Thiosocius teredinicola: one gene and its partner. The protein of the gene in region 1 interacts with the protein of each later gene in a pairwise test. Links are inferred from orthologs where the notes say so. Each region holds a gene or a part of one and is shown in the gene's direction. Other genes may lie near its edges.

Region 1 (7,670 bases):
GGTGACTTCGCCGCCGAGTGCCGGTGCATCGATTTGCGCGTTGCAGAAACAGGTCGGGCAGACGCTCGTGCAGTTGCCGCACGACAGGCAGCGTGCTGCAACCTGATCCCAACGTGGATGGTGCAGGCGCTCGAACAGGGGTTTTTGCAGATTGCCCGAGGGCAGTTGCCGGTGTTGACGTTTGGCCGCTTCAGCGACGGCCTGCGCGCCTTGGTGTTGCAGGTCGCTGCTTGCCGCCGCGAGCGGCAATCGCGCCGCGATGGCTTTGCCACGCTCGCTGCCGACTTCGACCAGGTAACCGTCTTCGAGCTCGTTCAGCGCCAGGTCGAATCCATCGGCGGCGGCCGGACCGTCACCGGTGGAGGCACAAAAACAGGTATCGGCAGGGTAGGCGCAGTGCACTGCGACGATGAACAGTCCAGCGCGGCGCGCAGCGTAGTTGCTGTCTTTCACGCCGTCGAGAAAGTGTTTGTCGTGCAGCTTCAATGCCGCGATGTCGCAGGCGCGCACGCCGATGAAGGCGAGCGGCTGATCTTCGATCTGCTCACTGCTGAACGTGAGTTTTCCCGCGGCGTCCCGTTGCGCGCGCCACAGTGTTTCACGCGGTTTGAACAGGTAGGGCTTGAGCGCCTGTGCCCCCGTCGCCCAGGCGAAGGCGCGCGGCGAATCGACCTGCGTTAATCGATAGTTGCCTGGGGCCTGGTCGTCGGTCCAGCCGAACGGCAAGGTCGCACTGTCGGCTAGGTCGCGGTACTGAATGGTGTCGTCGTGCACACAGGGGCCGATCACGCGGAAGCCGTCTGACTTCAGCTGCTCGATCAGCGTCTGCAACGCATCGCGTGGGAGGAACAGAGAATCGTTCATCGTCTTCGGCATGACTGGGGCATGACTGGCTTCTCCGCTTAGTCAGGTTAGCTCAGTCTGCCGGGAACGAGAGCTAAAGTTGTCGATTGTTTGATGTGCATTGGATTTGTCGTCGATTAAGACCGATAGCTATGCCTCTTGGGTCAATGCCTTACGCGACTCATACGTGTCGTTGATATCCTGATGATTGATGAAATTTTTGATTTGCCGAGGCCGTGCCACAATGCGGTGCATGGTCAACGGAGTTCATGCACATGGATACACCCGACTTCATCGCGTTGCTGGATGCGAGCGGTAGCGAGCTGTTGGCTCAGGCGGATCCACAGCTGGCGCTACGCCTGGTCGACGACGAGCGTCTTGTATGGGGCAACCGCGATGCCGACGACGTGATCGTCGAGCGCCTGCCTGAAGGGGATAAGGCCGATGTGTTGCAGTGGTTGAAGGATCAGGCAGAAGACCTGGTCGCGACCTACTATCGCGCGCATCCGCTGTCGCGCAATGGCTTCAACCGACAGGTCGAGGCGTTGTTCGGCTTGTTCGGCGCTGAGGCATTTGCTGCACCGTCCGGGGCGCTGCCGCCATTCAGCCTGTTCGTTGACGGCGGCACGGTGGTTGCCGAGCCGGCGACCAGTGCCCGCCACCGTTATGGGGCATTTCTTGAAATGAACCGACAGCACGGCGACGTCGCGCCACAGGTGCTTAACTGGTTACGCTCAGGCGAGGCCTACAATCAATACCTCGGCATGAACGTCTGCCGCTACAACTGCTGAGCCGAGCGCATCACCCTTCGATGATGTGACCGACGAACTTGCTGGTGTCGTTGAGTACGTCGCCGCCACGACGAAAGCCCAGTCCGCACGCCTCCCAGGCATAGAACACGCCTGCCTGGTAATTCTGTCCGGCAGGATCCTGCGCAAACTCGGCGCGTTCTTGGTAGATCGCCTTGTGGTGCGCATACGGTCCATCGGTCTCGGCGATCAGCTTGCCGTGCGCGTCGATCAGTTGCAGGTTGGCGCCTTCTCGGCCGAACAGTTTTTTGCAGACCTGTGGTGTGCCCGACAGCGGTTCGAAATCGGTGCGTAATAGATAGGGTGAATCCGGAAAGGCGTCGAACATCAGCTTGAGTATGCCTTTGCTCTGAAACAGCAGGGTGTAGGCCGGGTTCAGGATGCGTGTACGGCCATGTCTGCTGACCTTGTCCAGCAGTCGGGTGAGTTCCAGTTCCTCGGCGGCGATGTCTTCCCAAGGGAACAGTTTGAACCAGTAGTCGGCCAGCTGCTGGTCCTTGTTGAATACGCCGTCTTCGGCATTGAAGCCGGCTTCGTGCATGTAGCAGAAGTCGGTATAGAAACCCGCGTCGTGCGCGACCTGCTGCAGGTAACGCACGGTACGTTCATCTTCAGGCATGCCGCCGACGCTGGAGAACAGGATCTTTTGGCCGGCGTAGCGCTCGGCGAACTCATCAGGCGGGTGATCGCCGGTGATCAGGCGGCGGAAGTTTTCCTTGAGCATCTCGTGCAGATTGTTGAACTGCCGTGTCGCGTCCATGTCGTTGGCTTTGAGCATGGCCCATTGCACGATGGATGTTTCGAACAGGCTGGTCGGTGTGTCTGCGTTGAACTCGATCAGCTTGATCGGCAAGCCATCGAGGCCGCCGGCGAAATCGAACCGCCCATAGAGATGACGATCGTCGCGCTCCCAACTCTCTTCAATCTGACGCACCAGGTTCGACGGGATGCCCAGCTCGAGATAGCGCTGTTCGTCGATCACATGCTGCGCGGTTTCGACGAACATATCGTACAGGGTGTTGGCCGCATCGTAGTAGGCCTCGGCTTCGGCCTCGCTGACCTGCAGCAGCGTACTGTCGACGTAGGGGCTGCCATCGCGGTCGGTGTGCCATACCAGGCCGATATCTTCCATCACCGCCTTGCTCAGCGGTTCGATCGGCAGCATCTTCACCATCGCGGGTCAGCCGCCGAATGAGCCAAAGCCGGAATTGGTGGAACGGCCGCTGCTGCCGCCGAAGAAACCGCTGCGCGGCTTGGAGCTGGCTGTCTGCTGGCGGTTGGCCGGTTGCGAAATGCTTGCGGTCGGTCGGCCGCCGCCGTAACTCTGTTGGGTGCGCTGAAAGTTGCTGTTCGAAGCCAGGCGGTTGGCCAGCATGCCGCCGATCAATGACCCGGCTGCCGCGGCGAGCAGTGTCTCGCCAAGTGACAGGCCGCCCGAATGCATCGCCGGGTCCTGGGTGAGTCGTGATGTGCCTTGTTCGACGCGTGCAGCCTCTTCGGCAGCGATCCGTTTGAGCTCGTCTTCCGACAGGAAGCGTTCGGTACCATCGGGTTGGCGCAGGATGGCGCGTGTCGGGCCGGTGGTCGGGTGCTTTTCGAGCAGTTTATAGGTGTCGGGGTTCGCGCCGGTCTGTTCGATCACGAGGAAGAAGGTCTGCTCGACCCCGCCGCTCGCGCCGTCGAAGCCGCTGGCTGCCGGCGGTGTTGGCCCTTGATCGGTGCAGCCGTGCAGGCTGGCGACCACGGTCAGGCCGAGGCTGCCGGCGATCGAATAGGAGAGGGCTTTCTTGATGTGGCGCATGCGTGATCGTCCTGTACTGCATCGAGAGTTTCGGCGCGACAGTTTACGGGATTGTGTATTGAGCGTCCCACGGCATGCCTGGGGAAATGCCGACCGCGCACTGCATCGACGGCATTGCACGATGTGCTTACGTCGACGGCTCGATTCGGGCATAATTCGCGGTTCAGTGGCGGACCCGTTGGTCTCCCGCGACAATAGATTGTGAACCCGGTCAGGCCCGGAAGGGAGCAGCCGCAGCAGTTGATTTGTGCGCCGGGAATCGCTGGCGGGGCCGCCGCCCTTCATTTCCCCCTCGTCTGTCGCCGGATTCCTGTCGTCGCCTGTTGCCTTGGGTTAGACTTGGCCGAGCCTTCAGTCGGATCTCGTTATCGCCCGGATGTCTTACCAGGTACTCGCCAGAAAATGGCGCCCACGCAGTTTCGCCGAGATGGTCGGTCAGGAACATGTGGTGCGCGCCTTGAGCAACGCGCTCGACAACGACCGCCTCCATCATGCCTATCTGTTCACCGGCACCCGCGGGGTCGGTAAGACAACGCTGGCGCGCATTCTGTCGAAATCGCTGAACTGCGAGACCGGCGTGAGCGCGACACCGTGCGGCGAGTGCAGTGTGTGCCGCGAAGTAGACGAGGGGCGTTTTGTCGATCTGCTCGAAGTGGATGCCGCGTCGAAGACCGGCGTGGATGACACCCGCGAGCTGCTCGAGAACGTGCCGTATGCGCCGGTTCGCGGACGCTACAAGGTGTACCTGATCGACGAGGTGCACATGTTCTCCGGACACAGCTTCAATGCCTTGCTGAAGACGCTCGAAGAACCGCCGCCGCATGTGAAGTTTTTGCTGGCAACGACCGACCCGCAGAAGGTGCCGGTTACGGTGCTTTCGCGTTGCCTGCAGTTCAATCTCAAGCGTCTGCCCGTCGAACAGATCGAAGGACAGTTCAAGCATATCCTCGACGCCGAAAAGGTCGATTACGAGGCGCCGGCCTTGGCGGTGCTGGCGCGCGCGGCCGACGGCAGTATGCGCGACGGACTGAGCCTGCTCGACCAGGCGATCGCGTTCGGTGGCGGCGCGGTGAAGGGCGACGAAGTGCGCGCGATGCTCGGCGTGGTCGCGACCGAGCGTCTGCCCGGCATGGTCGATGCCGTCTACCGCGGCGATGCGCAGGGCGTGATGGCCGAGGTCGAGGCGGTAGCCGAACACGCGCCCGATTTCAGCGGGTTGCTGCGCGAGCTGCTGACCGTGTTGCACCGTATCGCCGTGCTGCAGCAGGTGCCGTCGGCCGCACAGGCCGGGTGGGGCGATACCGAGCGCTTGCGGACCCTGGCCAAGTCGATCCCGCCGGAAGACATACAGTTGTATTACCAGATCGCGCTGGTCGGACAACGCGATCTCCCGCTGGCGCCGGATGCGCGCAGCGGTTTCGAGATGGTTCTGCTGCGCATGCTGGCGTTCCGGCCGGACGCTGCCGGAGTTGGTGCGGATGGCGCAGCGGGTGCGCGGGCGCAGCCTGCGAATTCACCGACGCGACAGCCGCGAGCTGCACCGCCCGCGTCTGCCCCGGCCGCTGCGACGGCTTCGGTCGCACCGGGCGTCACCGAACAGCCGTCTGAACAGGCGATGGAAAAGCCATCGCAAGCGGCGCCGCGCGCGAAGGTCTCGCTGGATGCCGGCGACATGGCCGACTGGCACGGCTTCGTGCTCAAACTGGGCCTGAAAGGCATGGCCGCGCAGCTCGCCAACAACTGTGCGTTCGACCGCCTGGACGGCAAGCAGCTCTGCCTGCGGGTGGACAACGCGGGTGCCGGAATGATCGGCAGTCTCGCCGAACGCAGGCTGCAGGAGGCTGTCGAATCAGCCGTCGGCCAGCCGATCGTGCTGCAGCTCGAGGTGGGGGATCTGCCTGCGGAAACCCCCGCCCAGCGTGACGCGCGTGAGAAAGTCGCGCGCCAGAAAGCCACCGAGGCCGACATCTCCGCCGACCCCTTGGTGTTGGGCATGCAGGATACATTTGACGCCGAAGTCGTGCCGGATTCGGTTCGGCAGCTGGATTAACGCAACGCGAGAGGTTTTGTGATGAAAGGACCTATGGGTAACCTGATGCGCCAGGCGCAGAAGATGCAGGCCGACCTGCAGAAGGCGCAGGAAGAACTGGCGAATGCCGAAGTCACCGGCGAAGCGGGTGGTGGCATGGTCAAGGTGACCATGAACGGTCGCCACGAAGTGCGTCGCGTGCAGATCGACGACAGCCTGATGGGAGACGACAAGGAGATGCTCGAAGATCTCGTTGCCGCGGCCTGCAACGATGCGACGCACCGCATCGAGGAGCACACCAAAGAACGTATGTCGGGAGTGACTTCGGGGCTGAATCTGCCGCCGGGTATGAAGTTGCCTTTCTAAGTACTTGACTTAAAAAGATATGGCAGATAAATCGCTGCTTGATGCGCTGATCGAAAGTTTACGTTGTTTACCAGGAATCGGCCCTAAGTCCGCGCAGCGTATGGCTTTTCATATCTTGCAGCGTGACCGTGCCGGGGGTGCGAAGCTGGCCGCGATCCTCGGCGAGGCGGTGCAGTCGATCGGTCACTGCCGAACCTGCAGAACACTGACCGAAGACGAAGAATGCAGTCTGTGCCGCAACCCGGATCGCGACGACAAGCTGCTGTGCGTGGTCGAGAATCCGTCTGATGTTGTTGCGCTCGAACAGGCGACTGGGTTTCGCGGTCGCTACTTCGTGCTCGGCGGACGCCTGTCGCCACTCGACGGCGTCGGACCGGCTGAACTCGGCATCGATCAGCTGCGCAATCGCCTCGATACGCTGCAACCGGATGAGGTGATCCTCGCCATGACCACCACCGTGGAGGGCGAGGCGACGGCGCACTACATCGGCGAATTGGCGGCCGAGCGGGGGATTGCGACCTCGCGCATCGCCCACGGCGTACCGCTCGGCGGCGAACTCGAGTATGTCGATGGCGGTACCCTGGCGCACGCGTTCGCCGGGCGCCGTCGGGTCAATGCCGACTGACCGCACATCGCTTTTGTCCACATCCGAACCAAGGGGAACGCCGAATGGATGACTGCATTTTCTGTAAGATTGCCGCCGGAGACATTCCCGCTGAACGCGTCTTTGAAGACGATCACGTGGTCGCTTTTCGCGACCTGAACCCGCAGGCGCCGACCCATGTCCTGGTGATTCCCAAGCGCCACATCGCCACGTTGAACGAGCTGAAGCCCGAAGACGAAGCCGTTATCGGTCGGATGTACGGCGCGGCGCGCGACATCGCCGAGCAGGAGGGCTTCGCCGACGCCGGCTACCGCACGGTGGTTAACTGCAATGAAGCCGGTGGTCAGACGGTCTTTCATATTCATCTGCACCTGCTCGGCGGGCGTATGATGCACTGGCCGCCGGGTTGAGCGTCGACACGCTGACGTGTAGAATCAAGCACTTAGACGCGTTTTATTCTTGAATGCCGATTAATTGTCGCGCGTTCGCGCGGAACGAAACGCGTCGCCGCTGTCTATACTTGTAAGCTGCCTAGCGATTTGGCCGATAACCAACCTTGTGAATATTACGCCGGCACTACCGAATCCCTACGGACCGCCTGTCAAACAGGAGAAAACGGCCGTGTCTGCGGTGCGCGCGACCAACCGGGCGCGCGACGCAGCGGATGAGGCGGAACAGCGGCGTACTGAACGCAAGCAGGCACTCGACAAGCCAACCCGTGAACGTCTCGAAACCCTGGCCCAGGACCTGTATGCCAGACCGGATGCCACGTCGAAGCACGCCAGTCGCGCATTGGCATCGTACGCCGCAGTGGCCGGCAACGACGAACGCAGTCAGCTGAACAATCTGCTGGGCTTCGACGCCTACGCCTGAACGAATCCGCACACGCTCACGTTTTGCTTTGATCGCGGTGGATGCGCAGCGCGATACGCATTCATGCTGTCATCTAAATGGGCCATACTTGAAAGACGTTGGTCTGCCGGCGTGATTTTGTATTTGTCTCTAGCGATCCATGGAAACTAACAAGATGTTGTCTCAAGAATCTGAGGGCGCCGTCGAAGCGGTCGAGCCCCAATCCATCGATCTGAACGATCCATCGCTCTACCTGAACCGTGAGCTGACTTGGCTGGCGTTCAACCGGCGTGTCTTGGCCGAGGCCGAGGAAGCACGCAACCCGCTGTTGGAGCGGCTCAAGTTCCTGGCGATCGTCGGCTCGAA
Region 2 (5,358 bases), 610 kb from region 1 along the record:
CATCAGTGGCGACCAGCATGACCAGACCTTTCGCGTGACATGTACTATTGATCTTGGTGGCGAAACCACCGGAGAGGGCGGCAGCCGTCGCAAGGCTGAGCAGGCGGCCGCGCGCCGGATGCTGAGCCGTCTTGAGGAACAGAACGTATGAACTACCGCAGTGGTTACGCGGTGTTGGTTGGCCGCCCCAACGTGGGCAAATCCACTTTGCTCAACCGCCTGCTGGGTCAAAAGCTGGCGATTACCTCGCACAAGCCGCAAACGACGCGTCACCGCATTGTCGGCATCCGCAGCGACGATGAGGGCCAGATTGTCTTTGTGGATACGCCCGGGATCCACGACCGGGGTGGCAAGGCGATGAGCCACTACCTCAACCGGGCGGCGCATACGGCCCTGCTGGATGTGGATTTGATTGTGTTCGTCGTACAGGCTCAGGTCTGGACCGAAGAAGACGAACAGGTGCTCAATGCGATCAAGCAATCCAAGTTGCCGACCCTGGCCGTGATCAACAAGGTCGATACGGTAACGCCGAAAGAGCAGCTGTTGCCGGTCATCGAATCCCTGGCGAAGCGTTACGACTTTGTCGACGTGATACCCGTTTCGGCGCGCAACGGAGACAATGTTGAAAGTCTGGCGAACGCCGTCCTTCAGCGACTGCCGGAAGGCGAACCGATCTTTCCGGAAGATCAACTGACCGACAGGTCCGAACGGTTCTTCGCCGCGGAGTTGTTGCGCGAACAGATCATCAGACGCTATCACCGCGAGCTTCCCTATGCGGTCACCGTCGAGATCGAGCGTTTCGAAGAAAGCGAAGACGGACGCTACAACATCGGCGCGGTGATCTGGGTGGAACGTGAAAACCAGCGCAAGATCCTGCTCGGCAAAGGTGGGCAGGCGATGAAGGAAACGGCGACCGCCGCACGCAAGGCGATGAATGAGTTCTTTCAGACGCGTGTACATCTCGAAGTCTGGATCAAGGTCAAAAAGAGTTGGTCGAGCGATGCGGCCAGCCTGGTCAAGCTCGGGTACACGGATTGATGCGGTGGCCGCGTCGAATGCGCTGAACGCCTATGTGTTGCACACGCGGCGCTACGGCGACAGCAGTCTCATTGCCGATCTGTACAGCCGCGAGCAGGGGCGCTTGGCGGCGGTTGCCAAAGGGGCGCTGAAAGCCAAGGGCGAACGTGTCCAGCCTTTTCAGGCGTACGCCATCGCGGTCAGCGGTCGTGGTGAAGTGCTGACGCTGACCGGTGTTGAGGCCAGCGACTCACCGCTTACCTTGCAGGGGCGTAAGCTGTTCTGCGGCCTGTATCTCAACGAGCTGCTGTTGAAGCTCACTGCCCGACAAGATCCCTGTGACGGCCTGTTCGATGACTACGCCGCGGCGCTGGGATCGTTGCACAAGGACGCGGCAATCGAACCGACATTGCGACGCTTCGAGGTGCGCCTGTTGCGCCACCTGGGGCTGGGCCTGATACTCGACAGAGACGTCAATGGTCAATCGATTGTTTCGGACCGACGTTACACTTACGATATCCATCATGGAGCGGCTCCGGTTTCTACCGGTGATAACGCAGTGTCGGGCGCGACACTGTTGGCGCTGCGCGACGATCTTGTGTTTGATGATTCCGGCCTGCGTGAGTCGCGTCAGCTGATGCGGCGCGTGCTGCATCATCATCTCGATGGGCGACCATTGCGCAGTCGGGAACTGTTCCGTTGATATCAGGCACGTACGCCGTTTGAACCAATGAACTTCAGATGAAACGATACGAAAGACTGCTGGGCGTGAACATCGATCACGTGGCCACCTTGCGACAGGCTCGCGGCACACGCTATCCGGAACCGGTCCAGGCGGCATTGGTCGCCGAACAGGCAGGTGCCGATTCGATTACCTTGCACCTGCGCGAAGACCGCCGCCATATCCAGGATCGCGACGTCGACATGCTCGCCGACATTTTGCAGACGCGTATGAACCTGGAGATGGCCGCGACGTCAGAGATGTTGGAGATCGCCAAACGCGTGCGGCCCGCGGACTGCTGCCTGGTACCGGAACGCCGCGAAGAGTTGACCACAGAAGGCGGTCTCGATGCTGCGTCGAGCGTGTCGTATCTTAAAGACTATTGTGCCGCGCTTGCCGATGCCGGCGTGCGTGTCTCATTGTTCATCGATGCCGATTCGCGCCAGCTCGAAGCAGCGACTGAGATCGGTGCGCCGGTTGTCGAGATCCATACCGGCCACTACGCGGAGGCCGCCAATTCGGTCGCGCGGCACGACAATCTGGCGCGCATCGCGAATGCCGTCTCGCAGGGTCTGCAACTGGGTCTGCAGGTCAACGCCGGACACGGGCTCGACTATCACAACATCAAGGACGTCGCCGCCATCGATGGCATCCTGGAATTCAATATCGGTCACGCGATCGTCAGTCGTGCGGTTTTCAGTGGCCTGCATGCCGCGGTCGCGGATATGAAAGCCCTGTTGCAACCGCCTGAGGGCTGATCCCAAATCAAGGGTTGTCGGCTTCGTAGGACTCGAGTTCGATAATACGTTGGGCTTCGTGGATCACGCGTTCAAGCAGCATGCTGACGGCAGAATCGTCTTCCAGCGTAATCGCCGGCTGCAGCTCTCCCAAGGCGTGGTACAACGCCGGCACGCCACAGACTGCCGAGGCGCCGTGCAAGCGGTGCGATAACTGCCAAAGCTCCGACCAGTTCTTTTCGGTGAGGTTCTGACGCAGCGCATCGATGGTTGTCGGCAGTTCACGACGCAGCTCTTCGAACAGCTTGCGCGCAATGCTTTCCGAGCCACCCGCAATCCGCAGCGCCTGCGCTTGGTCGCGCACCGGCCAATCGTTCTCGGGCAGGGTCTGCGCGCTGGCATTGATGAAGCCGGCCTGTCCGCTGCTGCCGTCGACCAATTCGACAACGGTCTTGCGCAGGTCTTCATCGCTGACCGGCTTGATCAGAAAACGCTGGATGCCGGCGCGCGCGATCTCGCGCTGATTGCGTTCCGCGACATCCGCGGTGAGCGCGATGATCGGTACCGGTTTGCCCGGGTAGAGCGATTGGATGCGGCGTGCCGCCTCCAGACCGTTCATGCGCGGCATGTGAACGTCGAGAAATGCCATATCGATCGGATGTTGCCGGGCCAGTTCCACCGCTTCGTCGCCGTCGGTCGCCTTGAGTACTTCGGCACCCATATCGGTCAGCAGGTGAACGATCAGTTGCAGGTTGATCGGGTGGTCATCGGCGGCCAGGCACAGCTTTCCCTGCAGCACATGCTGGTGGTCGACGGGCGCGTTGTCCGATGGTTGGGTGTGATTTGCGGATACATTCTGCGGCGCCACTTTGCCGGCCCGCAGACAACCGCGGAGGCTCTCCTGCAAGTGATGCAGTTGCGGTGGCTTACTCAAACAGAAGCGGGCGCCCGCGGCAACGAACCGGTTCAGCACCTCTTCATCCGAACTCGATACCAGGGCGATGACCGGCAACGCCTGCTCGCCGCTCAGCCCTCGAATCTGCTCGAGGCACTCGCGGATATTGTCTTCGTCATCGTTGCAGCCGAGTGCGACCAGGGCGTAGCGATCGAGCTCGAGGGTGGGTATTACCGAATATTGCGGGTAGTCGTCGACTGCAAGTCCCATGTCGTTGAGCGAGTTGCGCAAAGCGATGCGCGACAGATCGTGTTTTTCGATCAACAGACCGCGACGGTTCAGGGGCGGCGAGTGACGAACCGGTGGTGCATCAGGGTCGAGGTCGAGCTTGATGGTTACCCGAAACACTGAGCCCTCACCGAGTCGGCTGGTGACGTTGACATGGCCGTCCATCGCTTCGGCCAGCGAATGACAGATGCTCAGCCCCAGCCCGGTGCCGCCGAACAGCCGGTTGGTAGTCGAGCTACCCTGGTCGAACGCCAGAAACAGGCGTTGCTGCTCGCCGAGGGGTATGCCGATGCCGGTGTCGCTGACAGCGAACGTGACCCCGATCTTGTGCGCCTCCTCCTCGTCGAGCATCACCCGCACGACGATCTCGCCACGGTCGGTGTACTTGACGGCATTGCTGACCAGGTTGTTGATGATCTGGATGATGCGGGTCTCATCGCCGACCAGGTGGTCGGGCACATCGTTGTAAACCATGGACACCAGTTCCAGGTGCTTGGCATGCGCCTGCGGCGCCCACAGGGTCACGGCGCTCTCGACGCATTCGCGCAGACTGAACGGCTCGTGGCTGAGCACAAGTTTGCCCGACTCGAGCTGGGAGAAATCCAGGATATCGTCGACGATACGCAGCAACGAGCTGGCGGATTTCTGAATGGTCAGCACGAAATCGCGCTGCTTGTCGTTCATCTCCGTCTTGGCCAGCAGGCGGGTGAAGCCGATGATGCCGTTCATCGGCGTGCGGATCTCGTGACTCATATTGGCCAGGAACTCGGATTTGGCACGGCTTGCCTCGATCGCCCGGCGGCGCGCCAGATCGAGCTCGGCGTTGCGGATCTCGATCACCTCCATGCTCTCCTGGGCCTCGCGCGTGGCCTGCTCGATGCGTTCCTGGAGCAGTTCCTGGCCGGCGGCGATCTCCTGGGCCATGGCGTTGAAGCCTGCCTCGAGTTCACCCATCTCACCGCGGGCAGCGTTGGGGATCTGTACGTTGAGTTCGCCTGCACGTACCCGCTGCATGGCGCGGATGACGACCGCGATCGGGCGCAGCATGTGGCGCAGGCGATCGGCGGCAACGATCAGGCTGACGGCGAGTCCGCCGAGGACGACCAACAGGCCGGCGACCGCGAGATTGGGCTGGTCGGCGCCGAGCCAGGCATAGACGCCGAAACCGCCCAGCGCGGCCAGCGACGGCGCCAGGGTAATGAAATAGGTGCGATAATAGATGCTGTCCGAGCGGAAGACTTTTGGAATTTTCAGCAAATCGGAGCCCCGGCGAATCGAATCTGGCCTCAAACGCACAAGTTTGGCAGATACTACCTCGTTTTGGCGTAATCGATTGTTTAAACTGAGCCGATGAAGTACCCCACGATTGAATCCTGTGTCGGCAATACGCCCCTGGTGCGGTTGCAACGGCTACCCGGCGATACCAGCAATACCTTGCTGGTCAAATTGGAAGGCGACAACCCGGCGGGATCGGTCAAAGATCGTCCGGCCCTGTCGATGATCAAGCACGCCGAGGAACGTGGCGACATCAAACCGGGTGACACGCTGATCGAGGCGACCAGCGGTAACACCGGCATCGCGCTGGCAATGGTCTGCGCGATTCGCGGCTATCGCATGATCCTTATCATGCCGGAGAATCTCAGCGTGGAAAGGCGGGCCTCGATGCGCGCTTACGGCGCCGAGCTGATCCTGGTGACGCG

The links. Proteins that work in one complex are often made in the same cells at the same time.
Region 2: the proteins of recR (region 1) and recO interact in binary tests that used the Escherichia coli proteins (3 or more experiments, as listed by UniProt). The link is inferred for Thiosocius teredinicola from one-to-one orthologs.

Annotation. Positions count from the first base shown.
Region 1 is NZ_CP019936.1:1,604,238-1,611,907, forward strand. Bases 4,956-7,670 are described here. They hold recR (recombination mediator RecR), read left to right. Parts: upstream 4,956-5,867; coding sequence 5,868-6,473; downstream 6,474-7,670. Other genes in these bases: dnaX (DNA polymerase III subunit gamma/tau), read left to right, coding at 4,956-5,503; B1781_RS07850 (YbaB/EbfC family nucleoid-associated protein), read left to right, coding at 5,522-5,848; B1781_RS07860 (histidine triad nucleotide-binding protein), read left to right, coding at 6,518-6,862; B1781_RS07865 (hypothetical protein), read left to right, coding at 7,074-7,325; ppk1 (polyphosphate kinase 1), read left to right, coding at 7,480-7,670. In the rest of the region: B1781_RS07820 (4Fe-4S dicluster domain-containing protein), read right to left, coding at 1-864; B1781_RS07825 (hypothetical protein), read left to right, coding at 1,119-1,634; B1781_RS07830 (glutathionylspermidine synthase family protein), read right to left, coding at 1,645-2,826; B1781_RS07835 (hypothetical protein), read right to left, coding at 2,833-3,453; more of dnaX, read left to right, coding at 3,830-4,955. UniProt on the Escherichia coli protein: May play a role in DNA repair. It seems to be involved in an RecBC-independent recombinational process of DNA repair. It may act with RecF and RecO.
Region 2 is NZ_CP019936.1:2,219,916-2,225,273, forward strand. The notes cover bases 1-2,881. They hold recO (DNA repair protein RecO), read left to right. Parts: upstream 1-1,042; coding sequence 1,043-1,720; downstream 1,721-2,881. Other genes in these bases: rnc (ribonuclease III), read left to right, coding at 1-151; era (GTPase Era), read left to right, coding at 148-1,038; pdxJ (pyridoxine 5'-phosphate synthase), read left to right, coding at 1,759-2,496; B1781_RS10715 (response regulator), read right to left, coding at 2,504-2,881. In the rest of the region: more of B1781_RS10715, read right to left, coding at 2,882-4,915; cysteine synthase CysM, read left to right, coding at 5,009-5,358. UniProt on the Escherichia coli protein: Involved in DNA repair and RecF pathway recombination.